One region of the Rhizobium sp. AC44/96 genome, then DNA from elsewhere that is predicted to be linked to it. Evidence: predicted binding sites of a transcription regulator. Region 1 holds the regulator's gene; the other holds the start of a gene.

What was found. Region 1 encodes PhoB, which activates phosphate uptake and scavenging genes when phosphate is short. Its sites were predicted from a motif close to TGTCATNNANCTGTCAT; they were not measured.
Region 2: A6U87_RS25465 (inorganic diphosphatase) is a predicted target of PhoB. The motif match lies at 4,747-4,763, and genes of this name have one in related genera.

What each region holds. Positions count from the first base shown of each region.
Region 1 is NZ_LXKO01000001.1:211,675-220,119, reverse strand. It holds gene A6U87_RS01040 (aspartate aminotransferase family protein) at 37-1,236, opposite strand; gene A6U87_RS01035 (GcrA family cell cycle regulator) at 1,658-2,194, shown strand; gene A6U87_RS01030 (aspartate/glutamate racemase family protein) at 2,342-2,992, shown strand; gene phoB (phosphate regulon transcriptional regulator PhoB) at 3,058-3,741, opposite strand; gene phoU (phosphate signaling complex protein PhoU) at 3,778-4,491, opposite strand; gene pstB (phosphate ABC transporter ATP-binding protein PstB) at 4,535-5,350, opposite strand; gene pstA (phosphate ABC transporter permease PstA) at 5,365-6,684, opposite strand; gene pstC (phosphate ABC transporter permease subunit PstC) at 6,681-8,162, opposite strand; gene A6U87_RS01000 (substrate-binding domain-containing protein) at 8,311-8,445, opposite strand, start outside.
Region 2 is NZ_LXKO01000039.1:10,065-18,509, forward strand. It holds gene clpX (ATP-dependent Clp protease ATP-binding subunit ClpX) at 1-105, shown strand, start outside; gene lon (endopeptidase La) at 520-2,937, shown strand; gene hupB (DNA-binding protein HupB) at 3,144-3,419, shown strand; FMN riboswitch at 3,543-3,692, shown strand; gene A6U87_RS25460 (DMT family transporter) at 3,782-4,684, shown strand; gene A6U87_RS25465 (inorganic diphosphatase) at 4,817-5,419, shown strand; gene A6U87_RS25470 (aldo/keto reductase) at 5,473-6,459, opposite strand; gene A6U87_RS25475 (cupin domain-containing protein) at 6,673-7,074, shown strand; gene A6U87_RS25480 (class I SAM-dependent methyltransferase) at 7,081-7,686, opposite strand; gene A6U87_RS25485 (hypothetical protein) at 8,340-8,445, shown strand, end outside.

The DNA of each region.
Region 1 (8,445 bases):
CTATTACGCCCGCCGTCAGGCCGGGCACCTATCCGTTCAAGCCGTCTTCTTGATCTTGGAAGCGCGAACGCTTTCGGCGGCACGCTCCAGTCGGGCAAGGCCTTCTCGGGCTTCATCGGCGGTGACCACCAGCGGCGGGAGAAGACGAATGACATTATCGCCAGCAGGGATAGCCAGCAGTTGCGCTGCGCGGATCGCCTGCAGCAATTCAGACGACGGCACGGCGGCCTTGACGCCGAGCATCAGCCCTTCGCCACGAACATCCTCGATGACGTCGGGATAGCGATCCTTGAGCGAGGCGAGCCCCTGGCGGAACACCAGCGAGACGTCACGCACATGCTGGAGGAAGCCGTCTTCGAGAATAACGTCCAGCACGGCATTGCCGACCGCCATGGCGAGCGGATTGCCGCCATAGGTCGAGCCGTGAGTACCGGCCTTCATGCCCGACGCCGCTTCAGCGGTCGCCAGGCAGGCGCCGAGCGGGAAGCCGCCACCGATACCCTTGGCAACAGCCATGATGTCAGGTGTCACACCCGACCACTCATGCGCAAAAAGCTTGCCCGTGCGTCCGACACCGCTCTGAACCTCGTCGAGGATCAGCAGCAGGCCATTGTCATCGCAGATCTGGCGCAGCGCCTTCATGAATTCGGTAGTCGCGGGACGAATGCCGCCCTCGCCCTGAACGGGCTCGATCAGGATGGCTGCCGTTTCCGCTGTGATCGCAGCCTTCACCGCTTCGACATCGCCGAACGTCACCTGGTCGAAGCCCGGTGCCTTGGGACCAAAGCCTTCCAGGTACTTTTCCTGCCCGCCAGCGGCGATGGTCGCCAGCGTCCGGCCGTGGAATGCACCTTCGAACGTGATGATATGGAAACGCTCGGGGTGACCCTTGGAGAACTGGTAGCGGCGCGCCGTCTTGATCGCGCACTCGAGTGCCTCGGCGCCGGAATTGGTGAAGAACACCTTGTCCGCGAAGGTCGCCTGCGTCAGGCGCTTTGCGAATGTTTCCTGGCCCGGGATTTCATAGATGTTGGACAGGTGCCAGACCTTGTCGGCCTGCGCTTTCAGCGCGCCGACGACATGAGGATGCCCATGACCAACCGACGTCACGGCAACGCCGGCACCAAAATCAAGATATCGCTCGCCAGTTTCGGTGATTAGCCACACGCCCTCTCCTCGCTCGAACCGCAAAGGGGCACGAGAGTAGGTATCATAAAGCGGCGCGGCTTCAGCCATGGCGCGATCTCCTGTCATTGGCTACATCGGACTCCGGCTAAAAAGCGGGTCCAGAAAATTAAAAATGCCGCCTTTCGGCGGCGAGCAGCACTATTTACTTTTCGCACTGCAATGTCAACAAAACTGAGGTTTTAGTGCATGCGTCAAGCTGGCAATCAGGGCGCCTAAATCTATCAACAATTAATGTTGCATAAATGACTCTTCGCGCCAGCAAGTTGGGGAAAACTTGAAATTCGATTCCCCGCGATTCAACCGACTCTTGTCACGGAGTCAGCCTCACACTAGGTTAAAACTCAATTACTAGACTGCATGCGGCGGAACTAGTCACCAAAATCGAGCAAGCGTTTCTTGCCTCGGATACGTCCGGGGCAACGGTGAAGGATTCTGCCTACACCAACGCTAATAAGGCGGAGACAGGGGCATGAACTGGACAGACGAGCGCGTTGAAAAACTGAAGAAGCTGTGGTCCGAAGGCCTGAGCGCCAGCCAGATCGCGGCACAACTTGGCGGTGTAAGCCGCAATGCTGTCATTGGCAAAGTTCACCGCTTGAGCCTGCCGGGCCGGGCCAAGGCCGGCGGCACGTCGACGGCGACAAGAACGCCGAAGCGCGCCACGTCCGCGCCACGCGCTCCGAATTATGCATCCCGGATCACCGCCACCCGCACCGTCACCCGCCAGCAGGGTGCGACGATGCTGAAGGAAGAGATCGACATCGATGCGATCGAAGAAGTCAGCTACCGTCCTGCTGCCAACGTGGTCGTACCGATCTCGCGCCGCCTTGGCCTGACGGAGCTCACGGAACGCACCTGCAAGTGGCCGGTCGGCGATCCGCTGAAGGACGACTTTCACTTCTGCGGCTGTGAATCCCCGGATTCCTCACCTTACTGCACCTATCACCAGCGCATGGCGTACCAGCCGGTGAACGAACGCCGGAAGGCTGCAAACCGGGTCGCTTGATCCGGAAGCCGGATAAGGAATACAAAACGGGCCTTCGCGGCCCGTTTTTTGTTGACTGCGAGACGCGGAAGCTCGCATGCCGTACCAGGCACGGTGCGTATCTATAGGGTGCTTGCCGCTCGGCGGTCGCGCGCACTGGAGTATGCGGTGAAAATAGCCTGCCTACATACGGCCGACAGCAACGTTGCTGTATTCGAGGCCGCGGCACGAGAGATCGGCCTCGCCGAGGGAACGCTTGTCCATGCGGTCCGGCCCGACCTGCTCGCAGACGCCGAACGGTCGGGTGGGCTCACCCGCGACATTGCTCATGAAACCGCTTCGCTGCTGCGATCGCTCGGCCTGACGGCTGATGCCGTTATCCTCACATGCTCGACCCTTGGGCCGTCGGTGGACGCATTGGACGGCACGGTGTCCGTTCCCACCCTTCGCGTCGACGCTGCCTTGGCGGAACAGGCAGTTCAGGCGGGAGGCCGGATCGTCTTCCTCTGCGCGGTTCAAACCACCGTGGAACCAACGGCGCAACTCTTCGCCACGGCAGCCGAGGCAACGCAAACGGCGTTCGAAGTGCGCCTCGTGCCCGGGGCATGGGATCTGTTCAAGGCCGGCAATCGTGATGGATATCTGGCGGTCATTGCCGAGGCGGCAGATGCCGCTTATCGCGAGGGTGCAGCGACCGTTGCTCTCGCCCAGGCGTCGATGGTGGGCGCAGCCGATCTGGTCAAAGATGGTCCCAGACCCCTCAGCAGTCCAGCGGCGGGCCTTGCCGCCGCTGTGACGAGCGTTTCGCGAGACGCCTGAGCCGGCGGCTCGTTCCCACAAGACGAGCCCCCAGCGGCCCGCTCTGCTGGCGGATCGATGGAAGCCTATGCTTCCATCGAGTATCCGGCGCCACGAACGGTGCGGATCACATCCTGCATATTGGAGAAGTTCAGCGCCTTGCGCAGACGCCCGACATGGACGTCGACGGTGCGTTCGTCGACATAGATGTCGTGGCCCCAGACGCCGTCCAGAAGCTGCGAACGCGAGAAGACGCGGCCTGGCGACGCCATGAGGAATTCCAGCAGGCGGAATTCCGTCGGCCCCAGGCGGACTTCACGGCTCTTGCGATGAACGCGGTGGGTTTCGCGATCGAGTTCGATATCGCCGCACTTGAGGAGCGACGAGAGAACTTCCGGCTTGGCGCGGCGTAGCATCGCCTTGACGCGGGCAACCAGCTCGGGTGTCGAGAACGGCTTGACCACGTAGTCGTCGGCGCCGGTGGACAGGCCGCGAACGCGTTCGCTCTCCTCGCCACGGGCCGTCAACATGATGATCGGCAGACGTTCGGTTTCCGGCCGCATGCGCAGGCGACGGCAGAGCTCGATGCCGGACACGCCAGGCAGCATCCAATCGAGGATCAGAAGGTCGGGCGTGCGCTCCTGCAGCCGGATCTCGGCCTCGTCGCCGCGCAGGATGGTGTCGACCTCGAAGCCTTCGGCCTCGAGGTTATAGCGAAGAAGCACGCTCAGGGCCTCTTCGTCTTCAACGACAGCTACTTTAGGTATCATTCGTTTCGGTCTCCTGGGGGCGCGGTCGCGGAACGATTATTCAGTGACTGCGCCGACGGTGTTGGCGGTATCGTCCTTCGGACGTTCGCCTTCCGGCTGGGCACCGGTGGCCATGTAGTAGATGGTTTCGGCAATGTTGGTCGCATGGTCGCCGATGCGCTCGATGTTCTTGGCGCAGAAGAGAAGATGCGTGCAGCTGGTGATGTTGCGCGGATCTTCCATCATGTAGGTGAGCAGCTCGCGAAACAGCGAGGTGTACATCGCGTCGATTTCCTCGTCGCGCTCACGGATCGACTTGGCGCGGTCCGCAGCACGGCTCGTGTAAACGTCGAGAACTTCCTTGAGCTGGACAAGCGCCAGCTCCGAGAGGTGCTCGAGGCCGCGAGCGAGCTTGCGGGGAACGCCGCTGCTCTGCACGGCGATGACGCGCTTTGCAGTGTTCTTGCCAAGATCGCCAACGCGCTCGAGGTCGGCCGCGATGCGGATCGAACCCATGATTTCGCGAAGGTCGGCGGCCATGGGCTGACGACGTGCAATGGTGATGATCGCCTTGTCGCCGATCTCGCGCTCGGCGTGGTCGAGGATCACGTCGTCGGAAATGACCTTCTGGGCGAGCGCCGTGTCGCCGTTCACCAGGGCGCGGACAGCGTCTGAAACCATCTGTTCTGCAAGACCGCCCATTTCCGAAATACGGCGGGACAGGAACTTCAGGTCGTCGTCGTAGGCGGAATAGATATGTGTCGATGCCATGGGGCTTATCCTTGAATGTCCTGAGGGTTACCGTTGCCGGAGATCAACCGAAGCGGCCCATGATGTAGTCCTGGGTGCGCGGGTCATCCGGGTTGGTGAACATCTTGTCTGTGTCGTTTTCCTCGACGAGGTTGCCGAGGTGGAACATGGCGGTACGCTGCGAAACGCGAGCCGCCTGCTGCATCGAGTGTGTGACGATGACGATGGTGTAGCTTTCGCGCAGTTCGTGGATGAGCTCCTCGACCTTGGCGGTGGCGATCGGGTCAAGCGCGGAGCACGGCTCGTCCATCAGGATGACTTCAGGGCTGACCGCAACGGCGCGAGCAATGCAAAGGCGCTGCTGCTGACCGCCGGAGAGGCCGGTGCCGGACTCGTGAACGCGATCCTTCACTTCGTTCCACAGGCCGGCACGCTGCAGGCTGTATTCGACGATCTGGTCCATGTCAGCCTTGCTCTTTGCGAGGCCGTGGATACGCGGGCCGTAAGCGACGTTCTCGTAGATCGTCTTCGGGAACGGGTTCGGCTTCTGGAACACCATGCCGACACGGGCGCGCAGTTCGACCACGTCGATATCCGGATCGTAGATATCATCGCCGTCGAGCGTGATCTTGCCGGTGACGCGGCAATTGTCGATCGTGTCGTTCATGCGGTTCAGGCTGCGCAGGAACGTGGACTTGCCGCAACCGGACGGGCCGATGAGCGCCGTCACGGTATTTTCGCGGATGTTCAGCTTGACGTCGAAGAGCGCGCGCTTCTCGCCGTAGTAAACCGATACGTCCTGGCCAATCATTTTATACGGAATGGTATTCATCTTCTGGTCCAGCGCTTTCTCGACTGCTGCTTCCGTCAACATGTTCATGATGTTTACTCCGTTTACCAGCGGCGCTCAAAGCGACGACGCAGAAGGATAGCTCCGAGGTTCATGACGATCAGGAACAGGAGCAGGACGATGATGGCGCCGGAGGTGCGCTCGACAAAAGCGCGCTCGGCTTCGTTGGCCCACATGTAGACCTGCACGGGCAGTGCCGTGGAAGGATCCATGGGGGTGGCCGGTGCATTGGCGACGAAGGCAACCATGCCGATCAAAAGCAGTGGTGCCGTTTCGCCGAGCGCATGCGCCAGGCCGATGATGGTGCCGGTCAGGATGCCGGGCATCGCGAGCGGCAGGACGTGATGGAACACCATCTGCATCTTCGAGGCACCGAGACCCAGGGCTGCCGCGCGGATCGACGGCGGCACGGCGCGCAGCGCTGCGCGGGTTGCGATGATGATGGTCGGCAGCGTCATCAGCGTCAGCACCAGACCACCGACCAGCGACGCGGAGCGCGGCAGGCCTGCGAAGTTGATGAAGACGGCGAGACCGAGCAGACCGTAGACGATCGACGGAACGGCCGCGAGGTTGTTGATGTTGACCTCGATCAGGTCTGTCAGCTTGTTCTTCGGCGCAAACTCTTCGAGGTAGATCGAAGCGGCGACGCCGATGGGCAGAGCGAGAACGAGCACGATGAGCATCAGATAGAGCGAGCCGATCAGAGCAACGCCGAGGCCGGCTGCCTCAGGACGGCTCGAGTTGCCGTTGACGAAGAGGCCGGTGTTGAACTGCTTGTGCAGGGTGCCGCTCGCCGTGAGCTGCTGCATCCAGCCAACCTGCTTGTCGTTCACCTTGCGGTTCTTCTCGTCGACCTTGAGATCGATCTGGCCCTTGTTGGCAGAGTCGACGTTGGCGTCGGCGAGCAGCGTGACATTGACCGTCTTGCCGATCAGCGACGGATCAGCCATCACCATGTCGCGGAGAACGATCGGAGCGCCCTTGGAGATCATTGCCGAAGCGTCGCGCACGTCAGGGCGGCTGGAGGCATTGATCCCGAGCGTCTTGATCATCGCATCGCGGATCAGGACGGGATAGTTCGCTGCGACCAGCACCGACGGATCGGTGGCGCGCTTGTTGTTCGGGTCCAGCGTCTTTTCGCTGAACTCGATCGGCAGCGTGATCGCCGTCTGCAGGAAGGACGTGTAGCCCTTGCTGATTACGGTGGTCAGCAGGATCGCGAGGAAGATCAGGCCGAAGGAGATGGCGGCGATGCCGTAGGCCTGGAACCGACGCTCGGCGGCGTAGCGGCGCTTGATGCCGATATCGCGGCGAGCCGGTGCCTTGGAGACGATTGCGCCTGCGGGGGAAACAATATCCGTCATTCGTACTGCTCCCGGTATTTGCGCACGATGTAGAGCGCGTAGATGTTGAGGCAAAGCGTGATGAAGAACAGCGTGATGCCGAGCGCGAAGGCAACCAGCGTCTGCGGAGAGGTGAACTCAAGGTCGCCTGTCAGCTGGTTGACGATCTTGACCGTCACTGTCGTCATCGGTTCGAACGGGTTGATCTGGATGCGTGCGGCGACACCAGCGGCAAGCACGACGATCATGGTCTCGCCGATGGCGCGCGAGGCGGTCATCAGCAGCGCGCCGACGATGCCCGGGAGCGCCGCCGGGAGGACGACCTTCTTGATCGTTTCCGAACGCGTGGCGCCGAGGCCGAGAGAACCGTCACGCAGAGCGCGCGGCACGGCGGTGATGATGTCGTCGGACAGCGAGGAAACGTACGGGATCAGCATGATGCCCATGACGATACCGGCGGTCAGAACGCTCTGCGCCTGGATGAAATTGGTATAGTTACCGGTCAGAAGGCCGTTCACCTGCGAGGAGAGGTCGCGCAGGAAGGGACCAACGGTGACGAGGGCGAAGAAGCCGTAGACGATGGTCGGGATACCGGCCAGCACTTCGAGAAGCGGCTTGGCCAGCGAGCGAACCTTGGGAGCCGCATATTCCGCCATGTAGATCGCGGCAAACAGGCCGACCGGAACCGCGACCAGCATGGCGACGAAGCCGATGTAGAGCGTGCCGAGCAGCAGCGGGATCAGCCCGAACTGACCGAAGGACGAGCTGCCGGCGCCGGCAAAGCGCGGATCCCAGACAGTGCCAAAGAAGAAGTCGGCAGCCGGAACGGCGGCGAAGAAGTGGGCGGCCTCGGACAGCATGGAAAGAACGATGCCGATGGTCGTGAGGATCGCGATGGACGATGCCAGCAGCAGGCCCCAGAGCATGACGCGCTCGACACGGTTGCGAGCACGGAAGCGAGGTGCGACCTCGCGCAGGGCGTAGAAACCGCCCGCAACAGCCAGGACCAGAACGATCGCGGTCATCACGGCGCGGCTAGCGCCACTTTCCGCATTCAGCTTCTGGGCGGCTTCGATCATGTAAGGCTGCGGTTCGCCGGCGAGCGGAACGCCCTTTGCGGCGAGCTTCGCCTGGAGGCCTGCCGGATCGCTGGCACCCGCGCCGATTTCTTCCTGTGTCAACGCCGGCAGACCGCGCGCAATCGCGCTGACCATGCCGTAGTTCAGGTTCTGCTGGGCCGCAGGCTGAGCCTTGATGTCATCCGGGAACCCGCCGCGGACGGACGATTCGATGATGGATGGGCTGATGGCGAGCCAGGCGCACAGGACGATCAACGCCGGCAGGATCGCCCAGATGGCGGCATAGGCGCCATAGTAACCGGGTCTGGAATGCAATGCCGAGGACTTGCCTCCGGCGAGTGCCGTTGCGCGGCTGCGTGCTGCCACGAAGGCAACGGCGCCCAGCACCACGAGGCACAAGAGTATGACGGATGTACTCATTCGATAAGGTCCCCAGGCCCTTGGCCCCAAAAAACCAGAACGGCGGGCGGGCCGATCCGGCTTCCAACGATGGAGAATTTCAGCCTTACCGAGCCGAGGCGCCGACAAGGCAATGCCGGCGCGACCTAGGTCGCGCCGGCAAAGTCAATTACATGGTCTTGCCGTCTTCAACAGACTTGCGGATCTGATCGCGCTCAGCGTCCGGAGCGGCAACGAGGCCGTATTCGACGAGCGGGCTGTCAGGGCCGATCATCTGCTCGGAAACGAAGAAGTTGACGTATTC
Region 2 (8,445 bases), on a different contig from region 1:
GGTGTACGCGAGGTCGTGATTTCCGACGAGGTCGTACGCGGCTCAGCCCGTCCGCTGTACATCTACGCGGATCGTCAGGACGAAAAGGCGAACGCATCGGCCTAACGCCTTATCGATGTCTTTACGATACGAAGCGTGATTTTTAGGGGCTTGCCGTCGGCAGGCCCCTTTCTATTTGAAAAACCATGCACGGCACTGATAAATCTTGCTTATGAAGTCCGAAACCACCTCCGTTGCCGTTGCGAATTCACGCGCCCTTGGCAATTATGGAATGATTCCGTTGGTGTGTTTCGACTTTGTATTTTAGTCGGTTCGGAAGTGGTCAGCGCCGGTCCAGCGTAGCGCGCCATAGTGCAGGTGTTCCGTTGTAGCATAGCTGTCATGTCCAGGGGGACGCGGGCCATGGCACTGCTTGAAAAGCGTAGTCAGAACCTCCACTTGTGTCTCAAGTGAGAGTGCGGCCGGTCCAAGCGGCCGTGCCAGAAGAGCCCGGCAACGGGACGATGGAAAGGAAATAAAATGACGAAGAAAACGTCAGCTGCGAGCAGCACCCCATATCCGGTTTTGCCTCTGCGCGACATCGTGGTTTTTCCGCATATGATCGTGCCGCTGTTCGTTGGTCGTGAAAAGTCGATCCGCGCGCTTGAAGAGGTCATGGGTTCCGACAAGCAGATCATGCTCGTAACGCAGATCAATGCGAGCGATGACGATCCGGAGCCGTCGGCCATTCATAACGTCGGCACTGTCGCCAATGTCTTGCAGCTGCTGAAGCTTCCCGATGGTACCGTGAAGGTGCTGGTCGAAGGGCGCGCCCGCGCCGAGATCGATACCTACACCGACCGTGAGGACTTCTACGAGGCGCTCGGCCATGTTCTCGAAGAACCGCATGACGATCCGGTCGAGCTCGAAGCGCTCAGCCGCTCGGTCGTCTCCGAGTTCGAGAGCTACGTGAAGCTCAACAAGAAGATCTCTCCGGAGGTCGTTGGCGCCGCCAGCCAGATCGACGACTATTCGAAGCTGGCCGATACGGTTGCCTCGCACCTGTCGATCAAGATCACCGAGAAGCAGGAGATGCTGGAAACCACCAGCGTCAAGGCTCGCCTCGAAAAGGCGCTCGGTTTCATGGAAGGTGAGATCTCGGTCCTTCAGGTCGAGAAGCGCATCCGCTCGCGCGTCAAGCGCCAGATGGAGAAGACCCAGCGCGAGTACTACCTGAACGAACAGATGAAGGCGATCCAGAAGGAGCTCGGCGACGGCGAAGAAGGCCGCGACGAGATGGCCGAACTGGAAGAGCGCATTTCCAAGACCAAGCTGTCGAAGGAAGCCCGCGAAAAGGCCGATGCCGAGCTGAAGAAGCTGCGGCAGATGAGCCCGATGTCGGCTGAGGCGACTGTTGTCCGCAACTATCTCGATTGGCTGCTCGGCATTCCGTGGGGCAAGAAGTCGAAGATCAAGTCGGATCTCAACAACGCCGAAAAGATCCTCGAAGCCGATCACTTCGGTCTAGACAAGGTCAAGGAGCGCATCGTCGAGTATCTGGCTGTTCAGGCTCGTGCGACGAAGATCAAGGGGCCGATCCTGTGCCTCGTTGGCCCTCCGGGTGTCGGCAAGACCTCGCTCGCCCAGTCGATCGCCAAGGCGACCGGCCGTGAGTATGTTCGCATGGCGCTCGGTGGCGTTCGTGACGAAGCTGAAATCCGCGGTCACCGCCGCACCTATATCGGTTCGATGCCTGGCAAGGTCATCCAGTCGATGAAGAAGGCGAAGAAGTCCAACCCGCTCTTCCTGCTCGATGAAATCGACAAGATGGGCCAGGATTTCCGCGGTGATCCGTCATCGGCTCTGCTCGAGGTGCTGGATCCGGCTCAGAACTCGACCTTCATGGACCACTACCTTGAGGTCGAATACGATCTGTCGGACGTGATGTTCATCACGACGGCGAACACGCTGAACATCCCTGCGCCTCTGATGGACCGCATGGAAGTCATCCGTATCGCCGGCTACACCGAAGACGAAAAGCGCGAAATCGCCAAGCGGCACCTGCTGCCGAAGGCCATCAAGGAACATGCGCTGCAGCCGAATGAATTCTCGGTTTCGGACGATGCCCTGATGGCGATCAGCCAGCAGTACACCCGCGAAGCCGGTGTCCGTAACTTCGAACGCGAATTGATGAAGCTCGCCCGCAAGGCGGTCACCGAGATCATCAAGGGCAAGACGAAGTCCGTTCATGTGACGGCCGAAAACATCGACGACTACCTGGGCGTTCCGCGCTTCCGCCACGGCGAAGCCGAACGCGAGGATCAGGTCGGCGTCGTTACCGGTCTGGCCTGGACGGAAGTCGGCGGCGAACTGCTGACGATCGAAGGCGTCATGATGCCGGGCAAGGGTCGCATGACCGTCACCGGCAACCTGAAGGAAGTGATGAAGGAATCGATTTCGGCGGCCGCATCTTACGTCCGCAGCAGAGCTGTCGATTTCGGCATCGAGCCGCCGCGCTTCGATAAGAGCGACATCCACGTGCACGTGCCGGAAGGTGCGACGCCGAAGGATGGTCCGTCGGCCGGCGTTGCCATGGCAACCGCGATCGTCTCGATCATGACCGGTATTCCGGTCGACAAGAACGTGGCAATGACAGGTGAAATCACCCTGCGTGGTCGCGTACTGCCGATCGGTGGTCTCAAGGAAAAGCTGCTTGCAGCGCTTCGCGGCGGCATCAAGAAGGTGCTGATCCCGGAAGAGAACGCCAAGGACTTGGCGGAGATTCCGGATAACGTGAAGAACAACATGGAGATCATCCCCGTGTCCCGCATGGGCGAGGTGATCAAGCATGCTCTGGTCCGCAGGCCGGAGCCGATCGAGTGGGATGGAACAGTCGAAACGCCGGTCATCGCGACGGTCGAAGGGCTCGATGAAACTGGCGCAACCATAGCTCACTGAGCCTTGTTTGCCACATTCGTGCCCAATTGCTTAAAAACCCTGAAAAGGCTGGCGTTTTCGCCAGCCTTTTTTTGTGAAAACCATGTGTAGACGCTTGCATTTCCTTGATTTGCAGGGTCTTTGGGGTGCGGCGGGCCTGATGAACCTTATTCTGTGCCAGCTTATAGATTTGAGTCGTTTCGAACCATTTAGAAAGGGGTGGAAACATGAACAAGAATGAACTCGTGTCCGCAGTTGCCGAAAAGGCAGGACTCTCGAAGACCGATGCTGCTTCCGCAGTTGACGCAGTTTTCGAAGTTGTCCAGGCTGAACTCAAGGGCAAGGGCGACGTTCGCCTCGCTGGTTTCGGTAGCTTCACCGTTTCCCATCGCGCAGCCACCAAGGGCCGCAACCCGTCCACCGGCGCTGAAGTCGATATCCCGGCTCGCAACGTGCCGAAGTTCACGCCCGGCAAGGGCCTGAAGGATGCCGTCAACGGCTGATTGGATTTGACTTGGCTGCCGGACAACGAGGCCGGCGGCACAGGTTTTAGAGGGTTCGGCGCAAGCTGGACCCTTTTCGCGTTTTTATGACCTTGCTGATCTTGCGACTTTGTTTTACGCCATTGGTGTTCTCAGGGCGGGGTGAAAGTCCCCACCGGCGGTAAGAGCATTTGCTTGAGCCCGCGAGCGCTTTTCCGGCCACGTCGGAAAGGGTCAGCAGATCCGGTGCAATTCCGGAGCCGACGGTCATAGTCCGGATGAAAGAGAATGAACGTCGTTTGATCGCGAAGGCCGATGCCGACGCGTGATATCGGCGCTCATGCGTCCTGATTTGTGTTGGTCCCTTGTTTCGGATGAATGACATGAATCAGACTTCCCCATTGACCGCTTCCAAGTCGCGCGCGCTTGCCGGCGCCGGCTGGATGGTACTTGCAGGGATCGCTTTCGCGATCCTCAACGTCATCACGCAGTGGCTGACGATGAAGCTGGCGTTTCCCTCCGCATCAGCCGCTTTCTGGCAATATGCATTCGCTTTGCTGTTCTCCCTGCCGTTCCTGAAAAAGGTCGGCCTTTCCGCCATGCGGACCAGTTACCCCTGGCGCCACGCCGTTCGCGTTGCCCTGGCCTCCTTCGGCGTGCTGGCCTGGGTTGCGGGGCTCGCGTCTGTCCCGATCTGGCAGGCGATCGCACTCGTGATGACGTCTCCCTTCTTCATCATCCTCGGCGCCCGGCTGTTTCTTGGCGAACGTGTTGGAACCGCCCGTTGGGCAGCGACCGCAGTCGGTTTCATAGGCGCGATGATCATCCTGCAGCCGTGGTCGGATGCCTTTACCTGGGCTGCCCTGCTGCCGATACTCTCCGCGTTGCTGTGGGGAGCCTCGTCCCTGATCACCAAGAGCCTCACCGGGATCGAGCGCCCAGAGACGATCACCGTCTGGCTGCTGGTCTTGCTGACGCCGATCAATGGTGGCCTGGCGCTTGCCGCGGATTTCGCCATCCCGACCGGCATGACCCTCGTGCTCTTCGTTCTGGCTGGCCTGTTGACCGTCATGGCGCAGTATTTCCTGACGCTCGCCTACACCGTGGCCGACGCCACTTACGTGCAGCCGTTCGATGATCTCAAGCTGCCCCTGAACGTACTGGCCGGCTGGCTGTTCTTCGGTTACGCGCCGGCGGGCTACCTCTGGCTCGGTGCTTTCCTGATCCTCGGCGCCTCTATCTTCATCATGCAAAATGAAATGAAGCGGGAGCGGGCAGGCGGCTGATCCACAGCTGACCAGCGGGCGGTCACGCATATGTTATCGCCCGTTCCAGAAGCCGACAGAAATGTCATATCGTTGTGATCTCACCCCCCTAGGCGGAGTGCGTTTCTTATAGCGCCAATGGGGGTATCCATAGTGAAGACGATTTTTTCCACCGCAGCAGCCTTGCTTTTGACCGCAGGTATCGCAGCCGCTGCAGACTATGTTTCCTATCTCGATTTTCCGCAGCCGAAGGATGACAGCAAGGAGTTCTTCACGGCGATCGAGATCCCGCAGGGAAGCATCATCAAGTACGAGATCGACGCCGATACCGGCCACATCGTCGTTGACCGCTTCCAGTCGATGCCGGTGGCCTATCCGGCCAACTATGGCTCGATCACCAGCTCGCTCGGCGGTGACGGTGATCCGCTCGACGCGATCGTCTACACACGCGAACCGGTCGCTCCCGGCGCAATCATCCGGGTGCGCGCGATCGGTGTGCTGAAGATGATCGACGGTGGCGAGGTCGACGACAAGATTGTTGCCGTGCCGACGACCGACATCGATCCGACCTACGACAAGGTCAAGGAAATCACCGATCTTCCGGAGATCGAGCAGGAGCGCCTGCAGGCCTTCTTCCGCGTCTACAAGCAGCTTCCGGCAAAGCGCAAGGTCGTCGAGCTGAACGGCTTTGAAAATGCCGAGAAGGCGCAGTCGGAAGTCGCCACCGCCATCAAGGCCTATGCCGACAAGAAGTAATTCGAGCCGCACTCTCAAAGAAATGGCCGGGTTTTGCCCGGCCATTTTTGTATCTACCAGCGCTGATGCACGTGCGGCCCGATCAGCCGCTCGTAGATCTCGCGGGTGGCATCCATGACGTCCTGCGAAAGCGGCGCAAGGCTGGCCGCGGCCGCGTTGGCTTTGGCCTGCTCGGCATTGCGAGCGCCGGGGATCACGACGGTGACGGCGTCGCTCATCAGGATCCAGCGAAGCGCGAATGCGGCCATGGAGGCGCCGGCCGGAACCAGCTTGCGCACTTCCTCGACGGCTTGAAGGCCAACCTCGAAAGGCACACCGGCAAACGTTTCGCCGACGTCGAAGGCTTCGCCGTGACGGTTGAAGTTGCGGTGGTCGTCGCTCGCGAACGTCGTTTCCCGGTTGATCTTGCCGGAGAGAAGGCCGCTTGCCAGCGGCACGCGGGCGATGACGGCGATGTTCTTGCGGCGCGCTTCCTGGAAGAACAGATGATCCGGTCGCTGGCGGAAGATATTGTAGATGATCTGGATGCTGACGACGCCGGGATATTCGATCGCCTTCAACGCTTCCTCGACCTTTTCAACGCTGACGCCGTAGCCCCGGATCTTGCCGGCCTTCTGCAGTTCGTTCAGCCCTTCGAAGACTTCGGGACGATAAAGGACCTCTGTCGGCGGGCAGTGCAGCTGAACCAGATCCAGACTGTCGACGCGCAGGTTCCTGAGGCTGCGATCGATGAAGCCTTCGAGGTTGGCCTTGGTGTAGCCATCGGCCATATGCGGATTGAGCCGGCGACCGGCTTTGGTCGCCACCATCGGGCGCTCGCCGCCACGGCTTTCAAGCACATCGGCGATGATCTTTTCCGAACGCCCGTCACCATAGACGTCTGCCGTGTCGATGAAGGTCATGCCGGCATCGAGGGCGGCGTTGAGCGCTGCGCGTCCGTCCGCTTCCGTGACATCGCCCCAGGCGCCGCCGATCTGCCATGCGCCAAAACCGATGTTGGTGACAGTATGGGGCAGATGGCCGAATGAATGTTGCTTCATGAAAATCCTCCACGTGATCAAGTGTTCCCGGCACTAGCAGCGAGCCGGGCAGGGGGCAAGCGTCGGGGCAGAAGATAGGGCGGCCAGCGGGTCGCGTCGCATCTATTTTATGGAGAGCCTTGGCCGTCCCAGGCGTCCTGTCCCTTGGACGGTGGCGATCTATATCCTACGATCGGACGATAACGTTGAGTTCAATTCGCAAGGGAGCGTGCAGTGGAGATCAAACCCGTCGGAAGCGGGCCTTCGATGAAGGCGCCTGCCGAATACTTCACCGGTGCCGTGCGTCAGGACCCACTGATGGATACCCCCGAGCCGGCACGGGTCAGGGCCGTCAGCGTGACTTTCGAGCCGGGCGCCCGCACCGCATGGCACACCCACCCATTGGGGCAAACGCTGATCATCACATCAGGCAAGGGCCTGGCGCAAAGCTGGGGCGGCCCGCTTCAGGAAATCCGCGCCGGCGACTCCGTGTGGTTCGCGCCTGGTGAAAAGCATTGGCACGGCGCCGCGCCGGATACTGCCATGACCCATATCGCCATCCACGAGGCCCTGGATGGCAAGGCCGCTGACTGGATGGAACAAGTCAGCGACGAGCAATATGCGGGAAAGGCCTGAGGCGGTTCAGAGCCGCTTCAGGCAATAGGAAAAGTGAGCGTGCGATTCGACCGTCAGGAACTCGAATTGCCAGCCATAGTCCTTGCAGAATTTCGTGACGGCCTCGACCACGCCGTAAACGATCGGCTTGACCGTGTTGCCGGTGCAGAAATCATGGCCGGCAATCCGGCCGGTCCGTTTGACCTTCTTCTCGCAGAGCAGAAGCTCCTGCCATGTCAGTTCGAACGAGTGGTCGGTGTCGATATAGGCCCAATCGAGAAAGTCGTCTTCGAACTCGGCAAGCTTTTCGAGCGACGTGCCCTGCATCAGGTGCAGCTGGCCGCTATCGATCTGCTGCTTGAACTGGGTATGGATCTGGTCGAGGCCGGAGCTGTAGCGATCCATGCTCCACGGATCGATGAGATAAAGTTGCGCCGGGCGATTCTTCTCCAGAATCTCGGCGGTGTACTCGCCGAATGCCGCCCCGACCTCGACGCCGATGCCGCCATTCGGAATGCGATAGAGCAATTCGCCGCGATCCGGCAGCAGCCGCGCATTTTCCATGTGATGGGCAGCAAGCTGCGTCCTCGGCATGCTCGCCCTTTGTGCCTGCCGTTCTTCGCGTGTTTTCATGATGATATCTCGGATGATGATGCCTGTGGGCTCCCCGCCGGCGCGGCCGGAAGCAAGATGCTCATATAGCCAACCGGGCGGCCGCTTGGCTACCCCATGGGCCGTCATGGGTGGGTGAGGCGGAAGATGCGAGCGCCGCGTTACACTTCCGGTTCCCACCGTTTGGCGCCAGGGCGCAACAGCGAGAGAAAATGCAGGCCCTTTTAGATTCCCTTTCAGATCGTTGCTCTAGCATTCCAGAAGGTGTGTCCTTCATCGCGAAATTATCGAAAGGAAAGAAGGCGGTCCTCGTCAACTAGGGAAGCTCGTTTATTCGTACTCTCGCGTCGGCAAGCCTCCAGCGAGGCCATTCGCCCAGCACCGGCTACGAATCGGCGAGCAGGTAAGATGCACCACGCGCAAGAGAAGGCGAATCTCTCTTCATCGCGCTGCGTTTCCGAGGCTCATTTTTCCAACCACTTCGCCCCTACTCGAATATCGCTGTTCTATCAACCGCGTACAGCCAACTGGCAGTCCTGTAGGGGTGTTGCTCTCCGGGCCGTTCGGTACAGCGGCTTCGGTGCGTATTGCTGACGAAGCGGTGGGTGCGGATTTCCATTGACGTCGTCGTGGCTGCAGAGTTCGATATGAAGCGACATGGGTGAGGGCGCGCGATGGACTACCAAGAAATCGGTGAGCGTCGGAGACAGCTGCGTATAGACGGCTTTGCGACACTTGCAGATGTTGGCTTTGATGGGGACTGGGTAAGCCCCTACCAGA